DNA from 3 places in the Priestia sp. JSM ZJ58 genome. Region 2 is predicted to be linked to each of the others. Evidence: riboswitches for the same ligand, from Rfam matches in the RefSeq annotation. Region 2 holds a riboswitch; each other region holds the start of a gene.

Region 1 (8,327 bases), 2.6 Mb from region 2:
TCACATTCAGTGATTTGACGCTAGCGGAATCCGGCACAGTTGTTTTGTTCAGCAGCGCTGCAAAAGGACGATCGGTCAGTTTGCTGCCGGCCACTTATATTGCGATCATTCCTCAAAGCTCCATTGTCCCTCGCATGACACAAGCTGCTGAAATGATTCATGAAAAAGTAGAGCGAGGAGAAACGATTGCTTCTTGCATTAACTTTATTACGGGACCGAGCAATTCAGCTGATATTGAAATGAATCTAGTCGTTGGCGTGCATGGACCTATTCAAGCCACTTATATTGTAGTGAATGATCGATAGAGGCTGGGGAAAACGTATTTTAGCCGAAGTGAAAAACGAACCGTGAATCAAACATGTTGATTCACGGTTCGTTTTCTTTGTTATGTTGAGCATAGGTTTCATTTTGTTATGTCCCAGCCTCTTTTATTCATGCTCCTTTTTTAAATAACGGGAGAATGTGAAGAAATGTCGCATTTTGAATAAACGTGACTAATTTTAAAAAGGTAAAAAGCAAATCTTGTAGAATACTAAGTCTATAGATAAAAGGTGGGGAAATGGGAAGTGCAAAAGAAAGGAGCAATGAGCATGTCACCACACAGAGAATTAACATCTGAAGCTGCGCAAAAGCAGCAAGGTGAATTAGAGCAGCTACGAGCTATTTTTAATGACGTATTAGATGCCATTGTCGTATTTGATGAGTATTTTCAAGTTATAAATGCAAACGAATCAGCCTGCGGGCTGTTTGAAAAAACAAAGGATGAGCTATTAACGTATCAAATGAAAGATTTTCTCATGTATTTTCCGTATGACATGATTGAAGCGTACTATCCAGCGCTTTTAGAAGAAAGCTATTTCAAATATGAAGGCGCGATGACGCTTCAAAGCGGCATGATGAAACATGTTGAATTTACTTCACACAAACATAGTCACATGTCGGGCATTATTGTGTGTACATTTCGAGATATTACGCAGCACAAGATGATGGAAAATGAAAGGTTTATTAGTCATCATATGTTTATGGATGTATTTAATGAAGCGGTAGATGGAATTGTTATTTTTGATCGAACTGGTCAGCTTATCGACGCGAACCCTTCATTTTGCGAGCGATTAAATTATACAAGAGCACAGCTTTTAACTAAAACGTTAGAAGAGCTTGTAGAACCTACTTATCATTATAAAGTGAAAAAATTATGGAGAACTCTGCATCAAGAAGGAAAGACAAGCGGCGAGCTGCCGATTAAGCTCGAAAATGGAGACGTTACTTTTTTTGAATTTACCACAACGGCTAATATATACAGTCAATACTATATGTCCATTATGAGAGACGTGACGGAAAAACGGCTGATGGAGCAGCAGCTGTTGAGAAGCGAAAAAAATTTCAGGGCTATTTTTGAAAATGCGATTGAAGCCATTTTGATTTGGAAAGACGATGGGGAAATCTTAAACGCTAATCTTGCTTCGTCCCGTACATTCGAGCTGCCGTTGAACAAATTGATTGGAAGTAATTTGTATACGTTTATCGATAAGCAAAGCTTTAGTGCATTAAAAATGCTGCAAACATTTCAAAAAGAAGGAGAAATTCGCAATCAGCTTCCTTTTTACATGCCAAATGGAGAAATCAAACAGTTGGAATTCACAGGGAAAAAAGGCATTATAGAAGGAGACCATTTAACCATTTTTCGAAACATTAGTGAACGTACAAAAATCGAACAAGAGCTTCGGAATAACGAAGAGAAATTCAGACAGATTTTTAATGGTTCGATCGATGGGTTAGTTTTATGGGACGGCAAGCGAAATATTATTGATGTGAATTCTTCTCTTTGTGATATTCTCGAACTCAGCAAAGAGGAGATTTGTGCGCATTCCATGGAGGATTTTATTTCTTCAGCGAATTTAGATGCGGTCATTGAGCATAAAGAAACAATTGAGCAAAAAGGGGAAGCTGAAGGAGAGATTACGTACGTTACGGGGAACGAAAAAGTTAAAAATATCGAATTCTCTACGAAAAAAGATATCTTGCCAGGTCTATATATGACGCTTTTAAGAGACGTAACGGAACGAAATCAAATGCAGGAGCAGATTCGGAAATCGGATACGCTTCAAGTAGTCGGACAGTTAGCAGCTGGGATTGCGCATGAAATCCGCAATCCGATGACGGCTTTAAAAGGGTTTGTTCAGCTGCTAGAAAGCAGCATTCAAGAAGATCACTCTCTTTATTTTGATATTATTAAATCCGAATTAAAAAGAATCGAAACCATTATTACAGAGTTTCTAGTACTCGCTAAGCCACAGGCCGTAAAGTTCGAAAAGAAAAATCTAGCTGCGGTTGTTAAAGAAACGATTGATTTATTAAATGCTCAAGCGCTTTTAGAAAATATTCAGTTTGAACTAAGTGTGTCCCCTCAGCTGCCAATGGTATACTGCGAGCCGAACCAAATTAAACAAGTACTAATAAATGTAATTAAAAACGCAATTGAAGTCACGTCAAACGGGGGAAGAATTTTTGTTGAAGTCTATTCTACAGAGCCGCACTACGTGACGGTCTCCATTCGAGATCAAGGAGACGGAATGCCCGAAGAGCGCATCAAGCGCTTAGGAGAACCATTTTATACGACAAAAGAAAAAGGAACGGGGCTTGGTTTGATGGTCTCATATAAAATTATCGAAGAACATAAAGGGCGAATTGAAGTGGAAAGCAAAATAAGAGAAGGAACGGCTTTTCGTGTTATTCTTCCAGCCTAATTAGAAAGGATAAGCGAGTATGTACTATGGAGAAATGAACTTATTTTCTGATTTGAAAATTTATATTGTAGCCTCGGAAAAAGGGGTTCAACATATTTGGTTTGATAGCGATGATCACAACGAGCAACTTAAAAAACTTGTCCATGACGAGAATTATCACCTTGTGAAAGAAGCGAAGCGGCAGCTTCAGGATTATGCTGAAGGGCGCACGCTAACATTTGATGTGCCTTTGGATATAAAAGGAACAGACTTTCAAAAAGAAGTGTGGTTAACTCTTAAAGGTATACCTTATGGACAAACGTGGTCTTATAGTGATGTAGCGGAGTCTGTTAATCGCTCTAAAGCCGTAAGGGCTGTGGGACAAGCGAATCGTCGAAATCCACTGCCTATTATTTTACCTTGTCACCGTGTTATTGGTAAAAATGGAGCTTTAACAGGTTATGCAGGTTCCCAAACTCATATAAAAGAAAAACTATTAATGCTTGAAAGAAATGTAGCAAAAGGCGCTCTGGAGTTAAAATAACTATTCACCGTCTAATTTCCAGCCTTCTCCTTGCACAAACACACCGTCAATTTGCTGAGGAGAAGGGAGGGAATTTAGTTCTTCATCTTTGGATAAATCGAATAGCTGATATTGCTGCTTGCGATTCAACGCTTTGTTTTTATCCGTTTTTTGCTCTGCACTCATATTTACTCCCCCTTATTCAAAAAGAATCCCCTATAATATATGTAGAAAAAGCAGAGAGTACTGTTACAATTGTGTTACAAATGCAGCCGAAAAGCACTGTTTAATAACAGAGGTTGAGACATAACAAAATTAATGCCATCTAAAGACGAACAACTCGTACACATGAGCTGAATCGCTTGTGACACCGACGTTGATTTCCGTGCAAGACTTCGCTTTCCGCGGGCGGCCGCTGAGCCTCCTCGTCGCATACGCTCCTGTGGGGTCTCACCTGTTCCGCTTTTCCCGCAGGAGTCTTCGCCTTGCCCTCCAATCCACTGTTAGAAGGAACGAAACAGATGAAACTACATTCACCATAACAAAAAAAACGAACCATTAATCAAACGTGTTGATTAATGGTTCGTTTTGCAGTGGGGCTAAAATACTTTTGTCTCAGCCTCTTGTTATTGAGCGGATTGCAGCAAAACTTTCTGAATGGATTCAAAAGACGGGGAATGGATAACTCCATGCTCTGTAATAATGGCCGTAATCAGTTCGCTTGGCGTCACATCAAAAGCTGGATTGTACACAGAGATTCCGTCTGGAGCAATTTGCGTATCTCCAATGTGCGTTACTTCTTTAGGTGAACGTTCTTCAATAGGGATACTGCTTCCGTCTTGAATAGATAAATCAAATGTGGACTGCGGCGCTGCTACGTAAAATGGAATACCGAATGCTTTCGCTAAAAGAGCAAGTCCGTACGTTCCAATTTTGTTAGCCGTATCGCCATTCGCTGCAATACGATCAGCTCCTACAATAATTCCATTGATTCCTTTTGTTTTAATGGTATGAGCGGCCATATTATCCGTAATCAGCGTAACGTCTACTCCCGACTGCTGAAGTTCCCATGCGGTTAAGCGGGAACCTTGAAGTACGGGTCTTGTTTCACAGGCAAACACTTCAAGCGGAATATCCCGCTGTTTAGACAAGTGAAAAGGTGCTAATGCTGTTCCGTAATAAGCGGTAGCAATTGAACCAGCATTACATATGGTCATGATTTTATCTTTCTTTTTGAATAAAGATAGAGCATGATCGCCAATTCGGTAGCACGTTTCTTCATCTTCTACTTGAATTTGAATCGCTTCATGAACAACTTTTGTTTTAGCTTCATTAACGGACGAAGCGGATTCAGCGCTTTTCGCTACGCGGTCCAGTGCCCAAAATAAATTGACGGCAGTCGGGCGTGAACTAGCTAAATACTGTTGATCAAGAGCTAGCTTTTTGTTAAATTCCTTGACTGAATCCGTGTCATAGCTAAGCGCAGAAAGAGCAAGACCAAAAGCCGCCGTAATGCCAATTGCAGGGGCTCCGCGTACTTTCAAGGTAGTGATAGCATCCCATACGTCTTTAATGGTTTGCAGCTTAATATATTCAACTTTGCCAGGAAGCTGCTGCTGATCTAATAAAGTAATATATGATTCATTCCATTCCACTGAGCGCGGAAGTGATAGTGTATTTGTCATGCTGATACCGATCCTTTCATTGTGTACATTATTCGTTATCGAAGTAAATGTTCAAATTCATTTGGTGAAACGTCTTGTTGATGCAGAAGCAAATAGCGTCCAATTTTTAACGCAGTACGTTTAGCGTTAATTTTTCTTTCTTCTAAAGAAATTTCGTCTAAGTCCGCCACGTGAGCTAAGCCAATCGTACGTCGAATGATTTCACACCCTGCATACCCAACAGCATCTTGCCACGTTTGCGTTAAAATTTCATGTAACAAGCGCTCATCTTTAGCGAAAGGTTCAGTGTTTTCAGAATGCCAAAGCGCAGTAAAGGTATCTTTAAATACGTTCCATGTGTTCGTAATGTGTGCAAATAATGGTTCGCGATCTGTTTCTCGAGAAAGAGCATTTAAAAATAAATTCGCAACAAATTGGCCTAAATCGAATCCAAACGGACCGTAAAAAGCAAATTCTGGATCAATCACTTTCGTTTCTTGACTGCTAGCAAATATGCTTCCTGTATGTAAATCACCGTGAATTAGCGTTTGGGCATTTGTTAAAAATTTATATTTTAATTTTGCTGCTTGTAGCTTTACATCTCCATCGTTCCACAATTCTTCTACATCAGGACGCAGCGCTTCTTCAAATTCATTTGTATCGATATCAAAAAAAGGATCTGTAAAAACTAAATCTTCCGTAATATTGCATAAGTCCGGATTGCTGTACTTGACGACTTCTTCTTTTTTATCCTGAGGCTTTAAGGCAAAATCCGACGTTTTGAACGCAATATGTCCTAGAAAAGAACCGATATGCTGTGAAAGCAGGGGATAACTTTCTCCTTGAATAAGTCCGGCGCGGGAAATCGTTAAATGAGACAGATCTTCCATGACCGTAACAGCAAGCGTTTCATCGTGGTAATACACAGCTGGTACGAGTTCAGGGGTAAATGCACCGAATTGCCTGAGCGCATTGCTTTCAATCGTGGCACGGTTCAAGGATAGAGGCCAGCTTTCGCCTACAACTTTTGCATAGGGAAGTGCTTGTTTGACGATAATGGATTTATTCGTTTGATCATTTATGATGTGAAAGACGAGATTTAAGTTGCCATCACCGATTTCACGGGCAGTCAGTGCTTCTGTGGCATCAAAGAGACCTAGCTTTTTCACAAGTTTGATTGCTGAAATTTCTGTTAAAGGCTGATACTTCTCTGTTTTTGTTGTTGACATTAGAATCCCTCCATAGTTTATTAAACTGATTTGTTTACTAAGTTAATAGGTTTAAGAATGTATGGAGGCTTTTATAATTTTAGAAAATATAAAAGCCTCTTTCGTTGGAAAGAGGCTTGATTGTAGTGTTCAAACCTCTTATCTGCCAGAAAGAATTACTTTCTGTTGGAATTAGCACCGTGCCTTTGTAAAAACATGTTTTACGGGTGTGATCCATCTTAGGATGGAATGACGGTCGGTTGCTGGGCTTCACAGGGCCAAATCCCTCAGCCAACTCTTGATAAGAGTACGATTACTTATTCAATTTTGATTTGTTTGAAAATTTTATGTTATCTGGTGAAAATCGTATCATGCAAAAAAACGGCTGTCAATACATAATTAATAAAATTCTGTGCGGCGATCTGTAAAGACAGGAATTTGTTTACGAATTTCTTTTACAAGTTCCAGGTTAACGTCGGCACTTAAAAGTTCTTCGCTATCGCCAGCTTCAGCGATTATTTCTCCCCACGGATCGATGACTAAGGAATGTCCGGCAAATGTATTATTAGGATCTTGGCCTACACGATTACACGCGATTACATAGCATTGATTTTCGATTGCGCGGCTAATGAGCAGTGCTTTCCAATGGGCAAGTCTTGGAGCCGGCCACTGAGCAACAACAAATAAGACTTCTGCTCCGCTGCTAGTATGCACGCGAATCCATTCTGGAAAACGAATATCGTAACAAATAACTCCTGCGCATAAAGACTGTTCAAGTGTAAAAAGATTTTTTGCTGTTCCTGCTTCTAGATAGAGGTGCTCATCCATTAATTTAAATAAGTGCAGCTTACTGTATTGTGACACTTCACGACCTTTTCGGTCAAAAATATACATCGTATTTGTGACGCCTTGCTCTGTTTTTTTCGCGATCGAACCTGCTACAATATTTACTTCGTTCGTTTTAGCAAATTGAGAGATTAATTGCTTGGCCTGCTGTCCTTCATCATCGGCAATTTCGTCTAGCCGCGTCAAATCATAAGCTGTATCCCATAGCTCAGGAAGCACAAGGATGTCAGGGTTTTCTTTCAGAGCTTCCGTCATTTTTTGTTGAATATATTTTCGGTTTTTAGTTGGGTTTCCAAACGCAATATCAAGCTGCAAACACGTGATTTTTACACTCACTTTATCATCCGTCCTTTTTGTAGTAGTTGAAAAAAATGACTTTACAAGTTGAGTATTACAATATATTATTTGTGACTAGAATTTCAAGAATTTTTTGAGAAGGTGTGCGATGATGAAACAATTTGAGCAATCGGAACTATTAAAAAGTTTACCAAAACAATTTTTTGCATCACTTGTAGGCAAGGTAGGAAAAGTAATGGCCCAAGGGCACGACGTTATTAACTTAGGGCAGGGCAATCCTGATCAGCCTACTCCTTCACATATTGTAGAAACACTGCAAAAAGCAAGTGCTAATCCTATGCATCATAAATATTCTCCATTTCGGGGGCACCAGTTTTTGAAAGAGGCCGTTGCGACTTTTTATAAACGAGAATATGGCGTTGATGTGGATCCTGAAAAAGAAGTAGCTATTTTGTTTGGCGGGAAGGGTGGACTTGTTGAAATCCCGCAGTGCTTATTAAACCCTGGAGATACGGTGCTGGTTCCGGATCCTGGATATCCTGATTACTGGTCTGGAGTAGAGCTTGCAAAAGCAAAGATGGAAGTGATGCCGCTCACGGCTGAAAATCATTTTCTGCCCGTATACGAAGAGATAGGTGAACGTGCTAAAGAACAGGCAAAGCTCATGTTTTTAAACTATCCGAATAATCCTACCGGTGCAGTGGCAACGGCAGAATTTTTTGAAGACACCGTGGCGTTTGCTGCCAAGCACGATATTTGTGTGGTACACGACTTTGCCTACGGAGCCATTGGATTTGATGGTAAAAAGCCAATCAGCTTTTTACAGACTCCTGGTGCAAAAGAGACGGGAATTGAAATTTATACTCTTTCTAAAACGTATAACATGGCGGGATGGCGAGTTGGATTTGCTGTAGGAAATGAAAGTGTAGTAGAAGCTATTAATCTTCTTCAAGATCATATGTATGTCAGCCTCTTTGGGGCGGTTCAAGAGGCAGCAGCGGCAGCTCTGTTAGAATCTCAACAATGTGTGAATGATTTAGTTAAGCGCTATGAATCTAGACGC
Region 2 (8,327 bases):
TTTTATTTGTAGACGATGGAAGTAAAGACAGCACGTGGTCGCTTATTGAAAAAGAAAGCTGCAGCAATTTGTTTGTAAAAGGGTTAAAGTTAGCGCGAAATGTAGGACATCAAAATGCTTTGCTTGCAGGACTAGAAGTAGCTCATAAGCAATCTGACTGCGTCATTTCCATTGACGCGGATTTGCAAGATGATATCAGCGTCATTCGTACTTTTGTAGAGAAATATTGGCTCGGGTATGAAGTTGTATATGGCGTTCGAGACAGCAGAGAAACCGATACATTTTTCAAACGAACCACGGCAGTAGGGTTTTATCGTTTTATGAACAAGCTAGGAATTCAGCTCGTTCAAAATCACGCTGATTTTCGCCTTATGAGCAAACGTGCTCTTGGTGAACTCATGAAATATAAAGAAGGAAACGTCTTTTTGCGGGGCCTTGTACCATTAGTAGGATTTCGCTCCACGGAAGTCACATATGACCGCAAAGAACGGACGGCGGGTGAGTCAAAATATCCGCTAAAGAAAATGCTCGCTTTTGCATTTGACGGGATTACGTCTTTTAGCGTAGCACCTATACGCTTACTGACGCTGCTTGGAGGAGCTTCGTTTCTCTTTAGTATTTTGTTTGGCATTTATGCGCTGATTCAAAAATATTTAGATCATACGCAAATTGGCTGGACGTCTCTTATTTTATCAATTTGGCTTGTAGGCGGCCTGCAGCTAATGGGAATAGGTCTTGTCGGAGAATACATTGGCAAGATTTTCAACGAAGTGAAACAGCGTCCTAAATATGCGATTGAAAGAGATTTATATACAAAACACTCGTTAGACAAACAAAAAGATTTGCTGATGCATTAATTAAGAAGCTTCTCCTGAATGGAGAGGCTTTTTTGTTAAAGTGTTTATCATAATTTTTAAGGTAATAGGAGATGCTACTACTAAAATTTCTAAGGAGATCAAAATCTATGAAAAGACTACTTTATACAGTCAGCACTTTTTGTTTTGTTTGGCTTGCTTTTGCAACCATTCATGTCAGCGCTCTTTCGATTGAGAAACTTCCAATGAAGAAATCATCTGAACAATGGTCGGTCGAACTGACAAAAGCGAGCATGACGGGAGATAATCAGCTAAAGTGGAAAAATAACGTCTATCATACATATGGATTAACCGTTGAAAACATTGGAAAAGACGTAGAGCGTGTGCAGGTCCAAGCTTTTAGGCACGAAGGAAAAAATAAGGCGAAATACAGCTTGTTTTCTCCTATTGAAAGGTCTAACTTAAGCAAAAGCGGTCAGCGTTTTCGCTATGCCAATTTTGCTGTTCCTGGAAAAGCGGCAGGCTTAGACATCATGATTAACTGGACGGATGAACAAGGCAACCATCAAGAACATTTTGAATTTAAATAAAAGTCTTCGCTTAGGCGAAGACTTTTTTTTGCAGGAATTTATCTCTGTATGTGGAAAACGAACACGAAAGGAGAGATTGTGATGATTGCAAAAGCTACTGAAGAAGAAATACAGGAAATTCGGACGAAATCTGCTGATGCGCTGTTTGAAGGAACAACGCATCAGTTTCAACCGTCAACTGAACGCGTAAATGAACTAATTGATAATGCCCTTGAAAAAGGGTGTTATTATTTAGTATCTAGACAAGAAAATAAACTTGCAGGCTGGGTTTTTGTCGGTCCATCTGCCGACTTCTTTTCAAAAGCAGAAATTGGCTTTATCTACGAGTTATATGTTTTACCAGAATACCGCGGGCAAGGTCTAGCCAAGCCGTTAATGCAAAAAGCAATTGATGAATTGTCTATCAAAGGATACCCTGAAATCAGACTCAGCGTTCATGCTGGGAATTTTGCACAGCATGTGTACCGTGAACTTGGATTTGTAGATAAACAAATATCAATGAGCCTACAGGTGGCAAAACGTCCGTAATGTTGGTGAATGTCAGCGAGTCCATAAAACATAAGATGTTATACATGCGATGAGGTTCGGTAATGAAAGTAAAAGCAAATAAGTAGCCCAAACGGTGCTTTTATCCAGTGATTCAACAGCTCCGGCACCTGTATTACCTGAGGAGGGGGGATCTTCAAGCGCGTTCATAACTAAAGCCGCCGCTGCTAAAATAATCCCTCCAATGCTTCCGGTTGTTTTGACAATTGCAACGTGGAAAGTAGATGAAAAAGCAATGCTGAGAAGCAGCAGCAAGCTTCCCAAAAAAGCAGATAACATATATCGTTTCATGTGCTCACCATCCTTTATAAAATCATACCATATTTTACTTCTTTTTTCTTTTTATTGAAAAGCTATTGACGTAACCTATAAAACATATTAGAATAGTCAGAAATAATTTAAAAGCGAAATATTCTTATCTAGAGAGGTGGAGGGACTGGCCCTTTGAAGCCTCAGCAACCACAATCATTGAATGGTGCTAATTCCAGCATAGCCTAGCTCTGACAGATAAGAAGAGGAATCTTTTTCTATGATGAAATCCTCTTCTTAGGAAGAAACATTTCGTATAGAAAAGGTGATGACATTGAAAAATACACAACAGGCGCTAAGCGTTGATGATTATTTAGATCTATACTTGTTAGCAAAAGAACTAAAAGACGAAACGTGGCAGCAGGAAATTTTAGCCGCGCTAAAAACGAAGCAAAATCGTTCATTTGAAGACAAACAATCCGCACTCGTTCAAGAAATATGGGAAGATTTTAAACAGTTAAATGAAGATATTTCTTTTACGTATCGCTTAATTCAAGAAGAGCCAACTAATGAACAGTTTCAAGTTAAATTAAGGAACTTGAGAGAACGGCGGATCACGCTGAGTCGTGAATTATATTTAGCTAAAAAACAGTATGTTGAACACACGCAGTAAAAGGATCCGCTTGATAAACAAGCGGTTTTTTTGCATGTAAATGTTAGAAGCGTTCTATTTCGGGTAGTAAATAGATAAGACAAAAAAAGGAGGGATAACAGTGGCCCAAGGTGTATTATGTGAAGTGAATGAGTGCATGTATTGGAAATCGGGAAATAAATGCAGTGCAGAGTCCATTTACGTTGTGAGTCCTGAAAGTAGTCACCATGTTTCTGAAACGGAAGAACCTGGCTGTAAAACTTTTGAACCCGCGAGATAAATGCTAGTTTTATAAAAAAGCATAAAATGAACGATGCGCTGACGGAGTTGAGTCGGCGTTTTTCTATTTTTAAAAAAATACTATTACTTAGGTGCGATAATAAATACATAGTAAAAAAGCAGTGTCTACGTCTAATTGTGCGTTTAAACAAAATGATACGATAATTTTTTTGTTTTTCGACAAAAGAAAAACGAGAGAAAGGTGATAGAATACAAATATACAGCCTAGCTGACTTTTAGCATAAATTTATATGAAAGCGCTAACAAAAAAGCTGTATTCATCTCGTTTTGACAGATTGGAAAAAGGGGAGACGTTTATGCAGGGGAAAACTCAGGGGAAAGAATTGAAACGCGGGTTAGAAGAAAGACATGTGACGCTGATGTCCTTAGGAGCAGCCATAGGGGTAGGGCTGTTTCTTGGATCTGCATCTGCTATTAAATTAGCAGGGCCGGGAATATTATTGGCGTATGGATTTAGCGGAATGATTATGTTTTTTATTATGAGAGCACTTGGAGAAATGGCGATTCAAAAACCTGTTGCAGGTTCATTCAGCAAGTACGCGCGCGACTATTTAGGGCCCCTTGCTGGTTATCTAACAGGTTGGAACTACTGGTTTTTATGGGTTGTAACATGTATGGCTGAAATTACAGCCGTTGGTATTTATATGGGATATTGGTATCCGGATGTACCAAACTGGATTTGGGCGTTATCGGCGCTTGTCATCATGACAACAGTTAACTTCTTAGCTGTTAAGGCATATGGTGAACTGGAATTTTGGTTTGCACTTATTAAAATTTTAGCGATTGTGTTAATGATTGCCGTTGGATTATTAATGATTGTGTTTGGAATCGGGAACGGCGGCGTTGCGACGGGTATTAAAAACTTATGGGACAACGGCGGGCTGTTCCCGAACGGATTCAAAGGTATTTTACTGTCGCTGCAAATGGTTATGTTTGCATATTTAGGAATTGAAATGATCGGCGTTACCGCGGGAGAAGTGAAAAATCCAGAAAAATCTCTAGCAAGAGCGATTGATTCGGTCTTTTGGCGTATTCTTATTTTCTACGTTGGTGCATTATTTGTCATTATGTCGATTTATCCTTGGCAAGAAATTGGTTCACAGGGAAGCCCGTTTGTATTAACATTTGAAAAAATCGGGATTCCAGCAGCGGCAGGCATTATTAACTTTGTGGTGCTAACAGCAGCTCTTTCTTCTTGTAACAGCGGTATTTTTAGTACAGGCCGTATGCTGTTTAACTTAGCAGAGCACGGAGAAGCTCCAAAAGGATACGGTCAGCTGACAAAAGGCGGCGTACCTGGAAAAGCTGTTTTAGCATCAGCGGGTGCGTTATTAGTCGGAGTAGCGTTAAACTACATTGTGCCTGCCAAAGTATTTACGTGGGTAACAAGCATTGCAACATTCGGTGCGATTTGGACTTGGGGAATTATTTTGCTTTCTCAAATTAAGTATCGCAAAACGCTAAAAAAAGGTGAAGAGGCAAAGTTAAAATACAAAATGCCTTTATTTCCGTTAACGTCTTATGTGTCACTTGCGTTCCTAGCGCTGGTGGTTGTTCTTATGGCGTACAATCCAGATACAAGAATTGCAGTTGTTATCGGACCACTATGGTTTATCGGTCTTATTATTGCGTACTACGCAAAAGGATTTCATAAACGAAGTCAAGGTTCAGCTGGGACTGAGCAAAAGCTAGTGAAGTAAACGAAAAGACCTCTTTCTTGGAAAGAGGTCTTTTCGTTTATTTGTTCTTACTTTCCTATAAATAATTAGTTTAGATAGGTTTCAATAATTGTTTCAATATCATAAGGAGTAACACCTTCATCAAGCGAATAAATAGTGTCAGCTTTTTGTTTGTCATGGACAAGTGTTCCTCTAGCTTGTGCGTGAAATGAAAAAAGATCATAAAGCGTTGGCTTTAACAGCTTTGTCATGGCTTTTCCCATAAGAGAGACCGAACCATTGTTTTGTTCAAGATTATTTTCAAATTCAACATGGTGATGCAGCGAAATATCCGTCCAGATTAATTTTCGCTCTTGTAAATCAAAAATTAAAGGGATGGAGATGGTGGAATCACTAGCAAGATCTACTTTATTTTGTACGGTAGAAGGTTCGAATATCTCGCCGGACTCTATGTGCTGTCTCATCATCCATCCTCCAAAACATTCGGGAAGCATAACAAAAGGCTGGACAGAAAATGAATAAACGTTCATCAATATATAACGGCCGCCTTTTTTTAGAATCGTAGGGATATGCAAGTCAATAAATTCACATGCCCCGTTAGGAGCAGATGTAATATCTCCGCTGTGAAAAGCTTTGAAGCTTTTTGAAGATAAGTTTGTATAAGAAATATGCTCTTTATACTGCCAGTTTTCATCGTAAATTCCGGCAGATAAATCAATATCTACACTACCGGTATGTTCACCATTTGCAAAGCCTTCTTTCCACCAAATGAAAAAACGAAGCGTATCGCCTTCAGGAATTGTTAATTTACTTCCCCTGCTAATCGTTTTTAATGTTTTGCTGCTTGAACGCTGTGAAAACGGTATAGTTTGTTCACGCAAACGTTCATCAAGCCATACATTTCCAAGAGGTGGCAACTTAGCAAAACGGTCATGTAAAGCATCTTTGCATGCATCTATTACACCATCACAAAGATTTTTACGAAGAGAGGGTAAGGGATTATCAAGCGCCATTACTTTGGACACATTCCCTTTTGGAAACACTACGCGCATATCTTGTCTATGATGTCGATGTTTCATATGTGAATAGAGCTGAAGCAGTACTGGCGTAGAGACGTGATGAGCGACCGCTGCAAATGCTGTAATAATAGAAGCAGCTTCTTGTTCCCCAGTAGATAAGCGCAGCAAATGGTCAATTCGTCTAGCAAAGTCACCTGGACGTTTTTCTAAAAGTGAAACTGCTTTTGAGACGTCTTGTTGCTCGAGTGCTTTCTCTAATTTACTATAGAACGTCAATGGTCTTTTATGATTCCGAACAGTATCGAATCCTTTAGCAGCATGAGGAAATCGATGTTTGTATTCTCCAGGATGTAAAATTTCACCTAAACGAATCCACTTTACTTTATAACGAAACATATCTTCTTCTACGTTTGGAGTGCTTTCTAGCAGCTGCAACAAGCTTCGGCGTTCAAAACGACTAAACTTCTTAAATAAAGTGGGTGATGAAAGGCTAATATCGCCATCAGATAAAGCGGTTGCCAAACGTAAGACATCTGTTGCTGTTTTAAAATAAGAAGACAAGACATCAATAGGTAGTTTTTTTGTCTTAATTAACACTGAGCTAACAAATGCAGCATTTTCTTTTTGAGGAATGACTGCTGGAAGTAGATCTAATGCCGGTAAATTGATAAGAGACCATTCGATGTCTGCTCGATCCGTTTGCGATAATGAGGTATTGGCACCAATTAATTGGCATATCATAAGGTCAAATTCTTCATCTGTTCCGAGGTCAATAATCCGTAAATCTGTAGTATCTAACAGTGGAAAAACATCTTGTTTTTCACTGTTTGGTAAAACCCCAGTCAGATAGTGAAGTACGGCATTTATGTATAGTTCTGCTTCGGAAGCTTGCATGACTTCGTTTGGAAAGTTAGGATACATCGGTTTATATTTGACATGAGCGCCAACAAGTCTTTTTAAAGATAAGAGAAGCTGCTCATAAAAAGACATAAATTCGTAGAACGGAAGAGTGAGTAACCGATCAATTAAAGAAGTTGAAGCTGTAAATCCTAATGCCTCAATGTTTTTTAACATGGAAGCTACATAAGCAGGGGGTAATATATCTGATCCTTGCTTCACAATTACTTTAGACTGTCTTCTTAAAAAAATATCGTTTTTCATTCAAACACCACCATGTATGATTTGCACAGAAAAAGCCAGGCGCTGTGCTTCCTGACTTTGAATATATGTATAGTTAAGTTAATAGATTAAGGAAAGCGATACCTCTAAATTCTAAGAGTTGGATGAGAAGGAAGAAGTATCATAGCCTTAATCTTTGAATATTGTAACATCATATCAAAAAGATGTAAAATAATAATAGTTTAGTAATAAAAGGAATTTTTTATCTTTTTTATCTATCGAATTCTCCCAATTTTAAACCCATTATCAATCTGATGAAAGCCGACTTTTGGATAGTAGTTCATAGCAGAAGGAGCGGAAAGTAAAATGAGCGCGGCTTCTTCACCGATTTCTGATTGAACGTGCTTGATGAGCTGTGTGCCGATTCCTTGATTTTGATAGTCTTTTACGACAGCTAAATCCGATAAATAGCAGCAGTAGCTAAAATCTGTTAACGCTCTGGCTATGCCAATGAGTTCGCTGTCTTTCCAAGCGGTAACAGTAAGGGAAGCATGATCAAGCATTCTTTGAATCCGATCAAGATCTTGTGCCGGACGTTTAATACCTGAATGTACAAACACTTCAGCAGCTTGTTCGGCACGGATTGAGACGTTGGTTTTGTAAGTAATGGTCATTGTGTCATCTCCTTGATTTATAAGATATAGTCCAGTATATGAAGAATCTGAACTGAGAATAAGTGTCAGAAACAGTAAATTTAATAGGGTCAGTTAGAAAGGAAAGAACATCATGTTAGAGTTAATGCCTTTGCTCGATAAAAGAAAAGCAGATCCCTTATACATGCAGCTTTATACTTACATAAAAAAACAAATTCAAAAAGGCACCATTCCGCCTCATGAAAAACTGCCTTCTAAACGAAAGTTAGCTCTTCATTTAAGCATTAGCCAAAATACGGTTGAAGCGGCTTATGTACAGTTAGAAGCTGAAGGCTATATCGAGATACTAGCCAGGAAAGGAGCATTTGTAAAAGAGATAAAAAATGAAGTCGTGCTTCAAAAACAGCCTCCCGCCTATGTCTCTTTACCGGAAGAAGAAGGGAAATCAACTGTCATTGACTTTAGCCATGGAAAGGTAGACGTAGAAAAATTTCCGTATAACACGTGGAAAAAGCTAACGGTTCAAACTATTTATCATGATGAAAGCCAGCTTTTTTATAGCGGACATCCACAGGGCGAACTGCTTCTTCGTCAAGAAATTGCAGCGTATCTTTATCATTCAAGAGGAGTGCGCTGCACAGCGGAGCAAATTGTGATAGGTGCAGGTACACAGTACCTCATGTGGCTGCTTTCTGTCATTCTAGG
Region 3 (8,327 bases), 1.6 Mb from region 2:
ACGTAAATATTTCGGAAACAGGAGATTCTCCTTTTCAAATGCTTCGTGAATTATCTTTAAGAAGTGACACTCCTTTAACTAGTCCTCATATGAAAGTAATGGTTATCAGTGAGGCCCTTGCACGAGCGTATAGTTTAGAGCAATTAGTGGACCAAACTCTTCGGGACAATGATTTTAGACCTAGTTGCCTTGTGTTTATTAGTAAAGGAAGAGCTAGCGACACGTTAGAATCAAAAACAGCAGGAGAGATCCCAGCTTTTCACCTGTATGGAATGATAGACAATACGTATCGAACAACGCGGGTTTTACCGCCCATGCCGCTTATTAAATTAGCAAGCAAGATTCAAACTGGATCTAGTTTTCTATTGCAAAATGTATTATCAGCAAATGGAGAAATCAAATTTGCGGGTGCTGGTATAATTAAAGGGGAAACAAGCAAAATGATTGGTTTTTTGAATGAAGAAGAACTAGATGGTTTGGCTTGGATTACAGGGAAAGGGAAAGGCGGGCTAGTAAAAAGCTTTGATAAAAAGACCGGTCAGCTGATTGTATATGAAATAGAGTCTATGAAAAGTCACATTCAACCCCATGTTAAAGGAGATAATATCTCTTTTGATGTACACATTGAATCAGTGGGAAGGCTATCTGAAAGTTGGATGACCTCAGGGAGCTCTTTTAATAATCAATTTTTACAGAATGCGCAAAAAACTTCAGAAAAAAAAGTAAAGTACCTGGTAAGAAACGTACTAGAAAAAATGCAAACAAAATATAAAGTTGATGTTGCAGGTTTCGGAAATCAATTGAGAATTAAGCAGCCTAGAACATGGATGAGGGTCAAAGGAAATTGGGATCAAACATTTAGTGAAGTGCCAATTAACTATGATGTGAAGTTAACGATTAAAGATTATGGAGCATCCGGGTCAAAAAAGTAAGCACCCGACTGTAACTTTGCTTATCGTTATGTCAAAAATGAAAAAAACCTAAAAAAATAATAATCTCGGAACTTCCCACGAAATACTCATCGTATGCTTCGTACAGAGCCTTCAACAAACAACAAATAAGAGCTGCCGGTTTTCGACAGCTCTTATTTGTTGTTATTCAAAAATATAAGCTAGTGCTTGAAGAGCCTGTTCTGGCGTTTCGACTACAACTTGGGCTTTGTTTGACAGTTCTTTAAGCGGGTGGTGCAGTTTTTCAGGGCGAACCAAAATTAGCGGTTTATCTAATGCGATGGCTGTCGCTGCATCCATTGAGCTGTTCCACTGCTTGTATTTTTCACCAAATAAAGCAATGACCACATCAGATTTTTTAAGGAGCACCTGCGTGCGTAAATTATTAATTTGAGAAGCAGCTTCATCTTTTAAGACAGCGTTAGGCTGTTTTCCTAAAATTTCTTCTCCAATGTTGTCGGAGCGGTCATGGTCTGTCATGGGACCGACAAAGGTAAGGGGAAGGTTTAATTGTTCCGCTTGGTTTTTAATTTCGTCTCGCCAGTTATCGTGAATTTGCCCGGCAAGGTATACGGTTAAGTTCATTATGTAGAAGTCCTCCTCTAACTAAAGTTTGTTTTATTTTATCAAATGTAAGCGGATAATACGAATGATTTGAATGAGCTACTTTTCCAAAAATAAGGTTATAGTAGACAAATAGTTAAAAAAGAGAAACAATAGAAGGCGTATTGCTAATTAAAGAAAGGATGTACATGATGACAGAAACAGTGCTACAAGTAGATCATGTCAGTAAAGTAATTGGGAAGAAAACCATTTTGCATGATGTATCCTTATCGGTTGAGCGCGGTGAGATTTTCGGGTTGCTTGGTCCGAATGGCTCTGGAAAGACAACGCTAATTCGTACCGTCGTAGGACTCATTAAAGAAACAGAGGGAACGATTACCGTTAACGGCTTTCCTTTAAAGGAACAGTTTACATCAGCTATGAAATCAATTGGAGCGATTATTGAAAACCCTGAGTTCTATGATTATCTGACGGGCTATCAAAATTTAAAACACTTTGCTAATATGCATGAAGGCATCACATTAGAACGCTTGGATGAAGTCATTGCGCTAGTAAAACTTGAAAACAGCATTCATGCAAAAGTGAAGACGTATTCTCTTGGGATGAGACAGCGTTTAGGAGTAGCTCAAGCTATTTTACATAAACCTGCATTGCTTTTACTAGACGAGCCAACAAACGGTCTAGACCCAGCGGGAATGAGAGAATTTCGTACATATTTACAAACGCTTTGCAGGGAAGAAGGAATTTCAATTTTAATCGCGAGCCACTTATTAAAAGAGGTAGAAGCACTATGTGACCGCGTTGGTATTATTCAAAACGGCGAGTTAAAAGCTATTCAAGATCTATCTCCAAATCGTCAAGATCAAGGGATGTATGTAGAATTTGAAGTATCTGACGCGCAAAAAGCAGCGGATCTTTTATCTCAAGAATTCCAAGTAACAATAAAATCCGATAGTATTGACGTAGTGATTATGAAAGAACAAATTCCAGCTGTGAATAGAAAATTAGTGGACAGCGATATTTTAGTCTACCGAATCACTCCTGTTCATGAGACGCTTGAAGATTCCTTTATGTCCGTTACGGAAGGAGAGCATCATGCTTAAGTTAATTCAAAATGAACACATGAAATGGTTTCACAAAAGAAGTACAAAAATCACGTTTATTACAATCGGCATTTTAACTCTTTGTATGGCTCTTTTAGTGAAGAAAGTGTCAAACAGTGCAGGAACAGAAGACAACCTCTTACACTTCTTGTCATTTAGTTCGGGTATGCTGATTCTCGTTCAATTTTTCGCGCTTGCTGTTGGAGGGTCAATGGTTGCAAAAGAGTTTGAAGCAGGTACCATTAAGCTTCTTTTAATTCGCCCGGCTAGACGCTCAACGATTTTAGCATCCAAGTATCTAACCCTCATTTTAATTAGCTTATATTATTTACTAAGCTATTTGCTTTTTTCGTTTGTATGGGGAGCATTGTTCTTTGGCTTTACCAGTCTAGAAGGAGATGCGCAGCTGCTTAAAAACATTACGCTTACGTATGACAGTGCGTATATGGAAACGTTTATGATGATGACGTTTGCTTTTATGCTGTCGTCTTTATTTAGAAACAGCGCGCTTGCTTCTAGTCTAGCTATTGTCGTAAGTATCGGGGCGAAAGCAGTAACTGGAATAGTATCACAGTTTGGTTTATGGTGGGGGAAATTTTTACTGTTCGCCAACACAAACTTTGTGCAGTATATGGACGGAATGAAGACGATGTTTGACGGCATGACGATTCCATTTTCAATCTTCATTTTAGTTGCACACTTTGCCTTCTTTATGGGCGTAGCTTGGGCAGCGTTTTTAAAACGTGACGTAGCTAATTGATGTGAGAATTTTCACACTATATATTTTTCTAAAATAGCATTTGACAATTAAATAAAAAGAGATTACAGTAGTGAAAGACTATTTTTAAAACAACTATAAACTTCTTATCAAGAGAGACGGAGGGACTGGCCCTATGATGTCTCGGCAACTGGCTGTACGCAGTGCGGTGCCAAATCCAGCAGACGATGTTTCGTTTGGAAGATGAGAAGGGTAATCTTATGATACAAATAAGAGACCTCTTCTTATCAATAAGAAGAGGTCTTTTTTTATTACGTAAACAAGAGGTGTTAAGAATGGAACAACAAAAAGGAAACGGCTGGGCGCTGTTACCGCTGGGTGTCTTTTTAGTCCTGTTTGTCGGATCAGGAATTATAACGGGAGATTTTTATAAACTGCCTGTATTAGTAGCCATTATCATTGCAGCCATTGTGGCGCTGGCTATGAACCGCAAAGATTCATTTAATGTAAAAGTGGAGCGTTTTGCTAAAGGAGCAGGGCATCCTGATATCATTATTATGGTGCTTATTTTTATTTTAGCAGGTGCTTTTTCTCAAGTTGCTAAAGGCATGGGAGCTGTTGATTCAACGGTAAACTTAGCTCTGTCTGTGCTTCCGCAAAGCTTAGTGGTAGTTGGAATCTTTGTTATTGGCGCATTCATTTCAATTTCGATGGGAACGTCAATGGGAACAATCGCTGCGTTAGGGCCTATCGCTGTAGGGATCAGTGAGCAAGCGCATGTATCCATTACATTGGCAATTGCCGCTGTTATTGGTGGTGCAATGTTTGGAGATAATTTATCTATAATCTCTGATACAACCATTGCGGCAGTTCGTACGCAAAAAACAAATATGTCAGATAAATTAAAAGTAAACTTTTTTATCGTACTTCCTGCAGCGATTGTTACGGTAGTTTTATTACTTGTAATGACGCTAGGCAATACATCATCAGTAGAAATTAAAGGTTTTAGCTGGTTTAAAATCTTGCCTTATGTCGGCGTACTAGTTGCTGCCATATTTGGTGCAAACGTATTAAGCATTTTAACCGGAGGAATTGTATTAGCCGGCGTGATTGGATTAGCTGACGGAAGCTACACGCTTTCTTCTCTTGCTAAAACTGTGACAGAAGGTATTGGCGGAATGTCGGAATTAATTATTTTATCTCTTTTAATTGGCGGAATGGTTGAACTCATTCGCTATAACGGCGGTATTCAGTTCTTATTGAACTTATTAACACGACGCATTCAAACAAAAAAAGGCGGAGAATTCAGTATCGCTGGATTAGTAAGTTTAACCAATTTAGCCACGGCTAATAACACGATTTCAATTATTACAGCAGGTCCGTTAGCGAAAGAAATCGCTGATAAGTATTCAATTGATAATCGTAAATCAGCCAGTCTGCTCGACTTGTTTTCATGCAGCGTTCAAGGGCTTATCCCTTACGGTGCACAAATGCTTCTAGCAGCAGGATTTGCTAAAGTTTCACCGATTGAGATTATTCCATTTACATTCTATCCAATGTTAACAGCGGTTTGCGGTATCATTGCGATTGTAATTGGCTTTCCTCGTTTAAATAAAAAATCAAAATCATCTAAAGAAGTTGCGTAATATCAAACCCTTAAAAAGAACATTCTTTTTAAGGGTTTTTTACTGTTTGAAAAAATCAGTCGGCTTTTCTTCATCTAGCTCCTTCCAAAGTGTCTCATTTTGTTTAAGTGCATAAGCCGCTCCTCCGATTTCAATTCCGCATAATAAAATGAATAATAAAATACCCATGATATGACCTCCTTATATAAGTGAATAAAAACATGATTGTAACGGGTTTAGCTTATTGCTGTTTCACTTTATAATGAGAATAAAGTATGAAACGCGTTTCAGCGCAAGAGAAAAAGGTGAAAACATGACAAATATCCGAGATATCGCAAAAAAAGCTGGTGTATCTGTTTCGACCGTGTCACGGGTTTTAAATCATCATCCGTATGTAAAAGAAGAAAAGCGCCGTCTGGTAGAAGAAGTAATTCAAGAACTTAATTACGAACAAAATATTAATGCCGTTCACTTATCAAAAGGGAAAACAAATATGATTGCCGTCGTCTTGCCTTTTATTAACCATCCTTATTTCAGTCTGCTTTTAGAAGGAGTGGCCTCTCAAGCATTAGAAAAGCAGTATCAGCTTGTTATTTGTCAGACGAACTATGATGTAAAAAAAGAAGAAGAAGCGCTTCATATGCTAAAAACAAAGCAGGTTGATGGAGTGATTATTTGTTCTAGAGCAAGCAGGTGGAGCACGATTGAATATTATCAGCAGTACGGGCCGATAGCCGTGTGCGAAAACGTACAAAATCGTTCTATTCGCTCCGTATACGTTGATCATTATGCAGCTTTTAAGAAAGCGCTCATGTATTTAAAAGAAAAAGGATATACGGATATTGGCTATTGTATTGGAAGAATGACGGGTACAAATAGTCAACAGAGGCAACAAGCATACAAAGAATATGTAGAAAGAATAAATCAGCCTTATCATCCAGAATGGGTTTTTCAAGGCTGTTTGAACGTGACAGACGGTGAAAAAGTGGTGGAAAAACTAGTGCAGATGAAAAATCGGCCTCAGGCGCTTTTAGTAACAAACGATCAAGTAGCTATCGGAATAAAAGCTCAGTGCGAACAAGCTGGTATGTCAGTTCCAGGCGATTTAGCTATCATTGGTTTTGATAATCATCCGCTTTCTTCTTATTTACAAATTACAACGATCGAACTTCCGCTTAAAGAAATGGGAGAAACGCTTTTTAAACTAGTCGGGAGCAAGGATCTTCAAAAAATTGAGCTTCCTTTTCGGTTTATCGAGCGTAAAAGCGTATAAATTCTTGATGACGTTATGGGGTGTTTTTACCGGATAAAATGAGCAAAAGCGGACATCATACGAGTAAAGTAAGAAGAAAAGGATGATGATCGTGGAGAAAAAAGAATATCAAGTGGGAGATCAAGTATTTGTTATTTATCGAAATCCTCATACGGCAAACGTTGCCAATATTAATCAAGCTGAAATTGTTGAACATCCTGAAAACAAAGGCGAAAAAGCGCTCTTTTTACATGAGTCTTATCATTTGTTAGCTGAAGATGATGCGGTGTATTCAACGTATGAAGAAGCAGAGAAAATGTATAACAAGATATTTGATTATGAACAATATGACTGACGCAAGGCTCTCTTAAACAGAGAGCTTTTTTTGTGTGAAAAATAATTACCAAGGATAGAGTCTTTTTGTTTTTCAAACGCTATTAGTATTAGAAAAAAGGAAGTGTACATGATGATAAAACCTTTTGTACCTCAATTAGTATACATTGAACCAGGGGCAATGGAGTACCCGCTTGGTGTTCAATTAAAAGAAAAATTTGAGAAGATGGGAATTGAGATTCGTCAAACAACTTCTCATAATCAAGTGCGTAATATACCGGGAAAAAATGATTTGCAAAAATATCGGAATGCCAAGTCTACTTTAGTAGTTGGTGTGCGTAAAACCTTGAAATTTGATACATCTAAACCGTCAGCTGAATATGCAATACCTTTTGCAACAGGGTGTATGGGGCACTGTCACTATTGTTATTTGCAGACAACAATGGGAAGCAAACCATATATTCGCACGTATGTGAATGTTGAAGAAATATTAGGTCAAGCAGAACAATATATGCAGGAAAGAGCCCCTCAAATAACGCGATTTGAAGCGGCTTGTACATCTGACATCGTAGGAATTGACCATTTAACACATTCATTAAAACGCGCGATTGAATATTTTGGAGAAAGTGAACTAGGTCAACTGCGCTTTGTGACTAAGTTTCATCACGTGGATCATTTATTGGATGCTAAACATAATGGTCGCACGCGCTTTCGCTTTAGCATAAATGCAGATTATGTTATAAAAAACTTTGAACCTGGTACATCTCCTCTCGATTACCGGATTGAAGCTGCTAATAAAGTCGCAAAAGCGGGATATCCACTTGGTTTTATTGTGGCCCCTATTTACATTCATGAAGGTTGGCAAGAGGGGTACCGTCAGCTGTTTGAAAAGCTTGACGCCTCTATACCTGAGGAGTCAAGAGATGATATTACGTTTGAAATGATTCAGCATCGCTTTACCAAGCCGGCCAAGCGGGTAATTGAGAAAAATTATCCAAAAACGAAGCTTGAAATGAATGAAGAGGAGCGCCGCTACAAATGGGGGCGTTACGGAATTGGAAAATATGTATACGCAAAAGATGAAGAACAAGAATTAAGAGAAACATTAGAATATTACATTGATCAGTATTTTCCAAATGCAAAAATCGAATATTTTACGTAATTATTCTACAGTAATTGAAAAGTTATTCTGATGCCTTAGTCAAAATAACTTTTCAATTTTTAATGTAAAAAAATAAATTGCTTGCTAATAAGTTGAAAAAAAGAGGTTATTTTTATCTCTTGTCGTATTACATACAAAAGGGAGGTGACTGAGGTGTTAAAAAATGAAGAGTTTGCGCTAACAAAAGAATTAACAAAAGAACAGAAAGAAGCTGCACGGAATTTTATTCAAGTGTTGTTCCAAGAAGATTTATCTGAATTTTGGAACATATTATGCGATATCGATAAGTCTCGTATTTACGGCTTGTATGAAGCAAACCATTACTATGATTCTGATATTGAACTACATGGATTTGTACAAGAAATAAGAGATAATGTAAGAGCTGTTTATGCGCCTCTTCAAGGGCAAGGGGGTATTTCCACGAAGGTTCGATATACAAGCGAAGGAAAGATGTATGTATACATATTAGGAAGTGGCGAAAACCCTAAGGTATATCCTGTTGGATTAATGCCTGAAACATATATCGAACAAGAACGTTTTTCTCAGCGGCTTCAAATTAGCATTTATAACGAAGAGTTTCGAAACGTTGCGCTGTAAACCATATATAAATGGAAAAATAA

Evidence for each region. A riboswitch is a leader RNA that binds a small molecule or an ion and turns the genes downstream of it on or off. The one in region 2 is predicted to bind S-adenosylmethionine.
Region 1: another riboswitch for S-adenosylmethionine. It lies ahead of mtnK (S-methyl-5-thioribose kinase); the one in region 2 lies ahead of ACH6EI_RS04710 (hypothetical protein).
Region 3: another riboswitch for S-adenosylmethionine. It lies ahead of ACH6EI_RS13390 (Na+/H+ antiporter NhaC family protein); the one in region 2 lies ahead of ACH6EI_RS04710 (hypothetical protein).

What each region holds. Positions count from the first base shown of each region.
Region 1 is NZ_JBISEM010000001.1:3,504,048-3,512,374, reverse strand. It holds gene ACH6EI_RS18335 (LutC/YkgG family protein) at 1-305, shown strand, start outside; gene ACH6EI_RS18330 (PAS domain S-box protein) at 591-2,747, shown strand; gene ACH6EI_RS18325 (methylated-DNA--[protein]-cysteine S-methyltransferase) at 2,767-3,270, shown strand; gene ACH6EI_RS18320 (hypothetical protein) at 3,271-3,435, opposite strand; gene ACH6EI_RS18315 (hypothetical protein) at 3,510-3,683, opposite strand; gene mtnA (S-methyl-5-thioribose-1-phosphate isomerase) at 3,876-4,934, opposite strand; gene mtnK (S-methyl-5-thioribose kinase) at 4,970-6,142, opposite strand; SAM riboswitch class I at 6,278-6,429, opposite strand; gene ACH6EI_RS18300 (carbon-nitrogen family hydrolase) at 6,521-7,303, opposite strand; gene ACH6EI_RS18295 (pyridoxal phosphate-dependent aminotransferase) at 7,416-8,327, shown strand, end outside.
Region 2 is NZ_JBISEM010000001.1:920,459-928,785, forward strand. It holds gene ACH6EI_RS04690 (glycosyltransferase family 2 protein) at 1-857, shown strand, start outside; gene ACH6EI_RS04695 (hypothetical protein) at 965-1,405, shown strand; gene ACH6EI_RS04700 (GNAT family N-acetyltransferase) at 1,487-1,933, shown strand; gene ACH6EI_RS04705 (hypothetical protein) at 1,946-2,242, opposite strand; SAM riboswitch class I at 2,364-2,465, shown strand; gene ACH6EI_RS04710 (hypothetical protein) at 2,529-2,873, shown strand; gene ACH6EI_RS04715 (DUF1540 domain-containing protein) at 2,974-3,132, shown strand; gene alaP (alanine permease AlaP) at 3,449-4,852, shown strand; gene ACH6EI_RS04725 (TerD family protein) at 4,918-7,011, opposite strand; gene ACH6EI_RS04730 (GNAT family N-acetyltransferase) at 7,245-7,643, opposite strand; gene pdxR (MocR-like pyridoxine biosynthesis transcription factor PdxR) at 7,756-8,327, shown strand, end outside.
Region 3 is NZ_JBISEM010000001.1:2,525,252-2,533,578, reverse strand. It holds gene ACH6EI_RS13410 (Ger(x)C family spore germination protein) at 1-932, shown strand, start outside; gene ACH6EI_RS13405 (YtoQ family protein) at 1,095-1,535, opposite strand; gene ACH6EI_RS13400 (ABC transporter ATP-binding protein) at 1,706-2,617, shown strand; gene ACH6EI_RS13395 (ABC transporter permease) at 2,610-3,377, shown strand; SAM riboswitch class I at 3,479-3,585, shown strand; gene ACH6EI_RS13390 (Na+/H+ antiporter NhaC family protein) at 3,671-4,981, shown strand; gene ACH6EI_RS13385 (hypothetical protein) at 5,021-5,149, opposite strand; gene ACH6EI_RS13380 (LacI family DNA-binding transcriptional regulator) at 5,274-6,233, shown strand; gene ACH6EI_RS13375 (transcriptional regulator SplA domain-containing protein) at 6,319-6,567, shown strand; gene splB (spore photoproduct lyase) at 6,679-7,707, shown strand; gene ACH6EI_RS13365 (hypothetical protein) at 7,861-8,304, shown strand.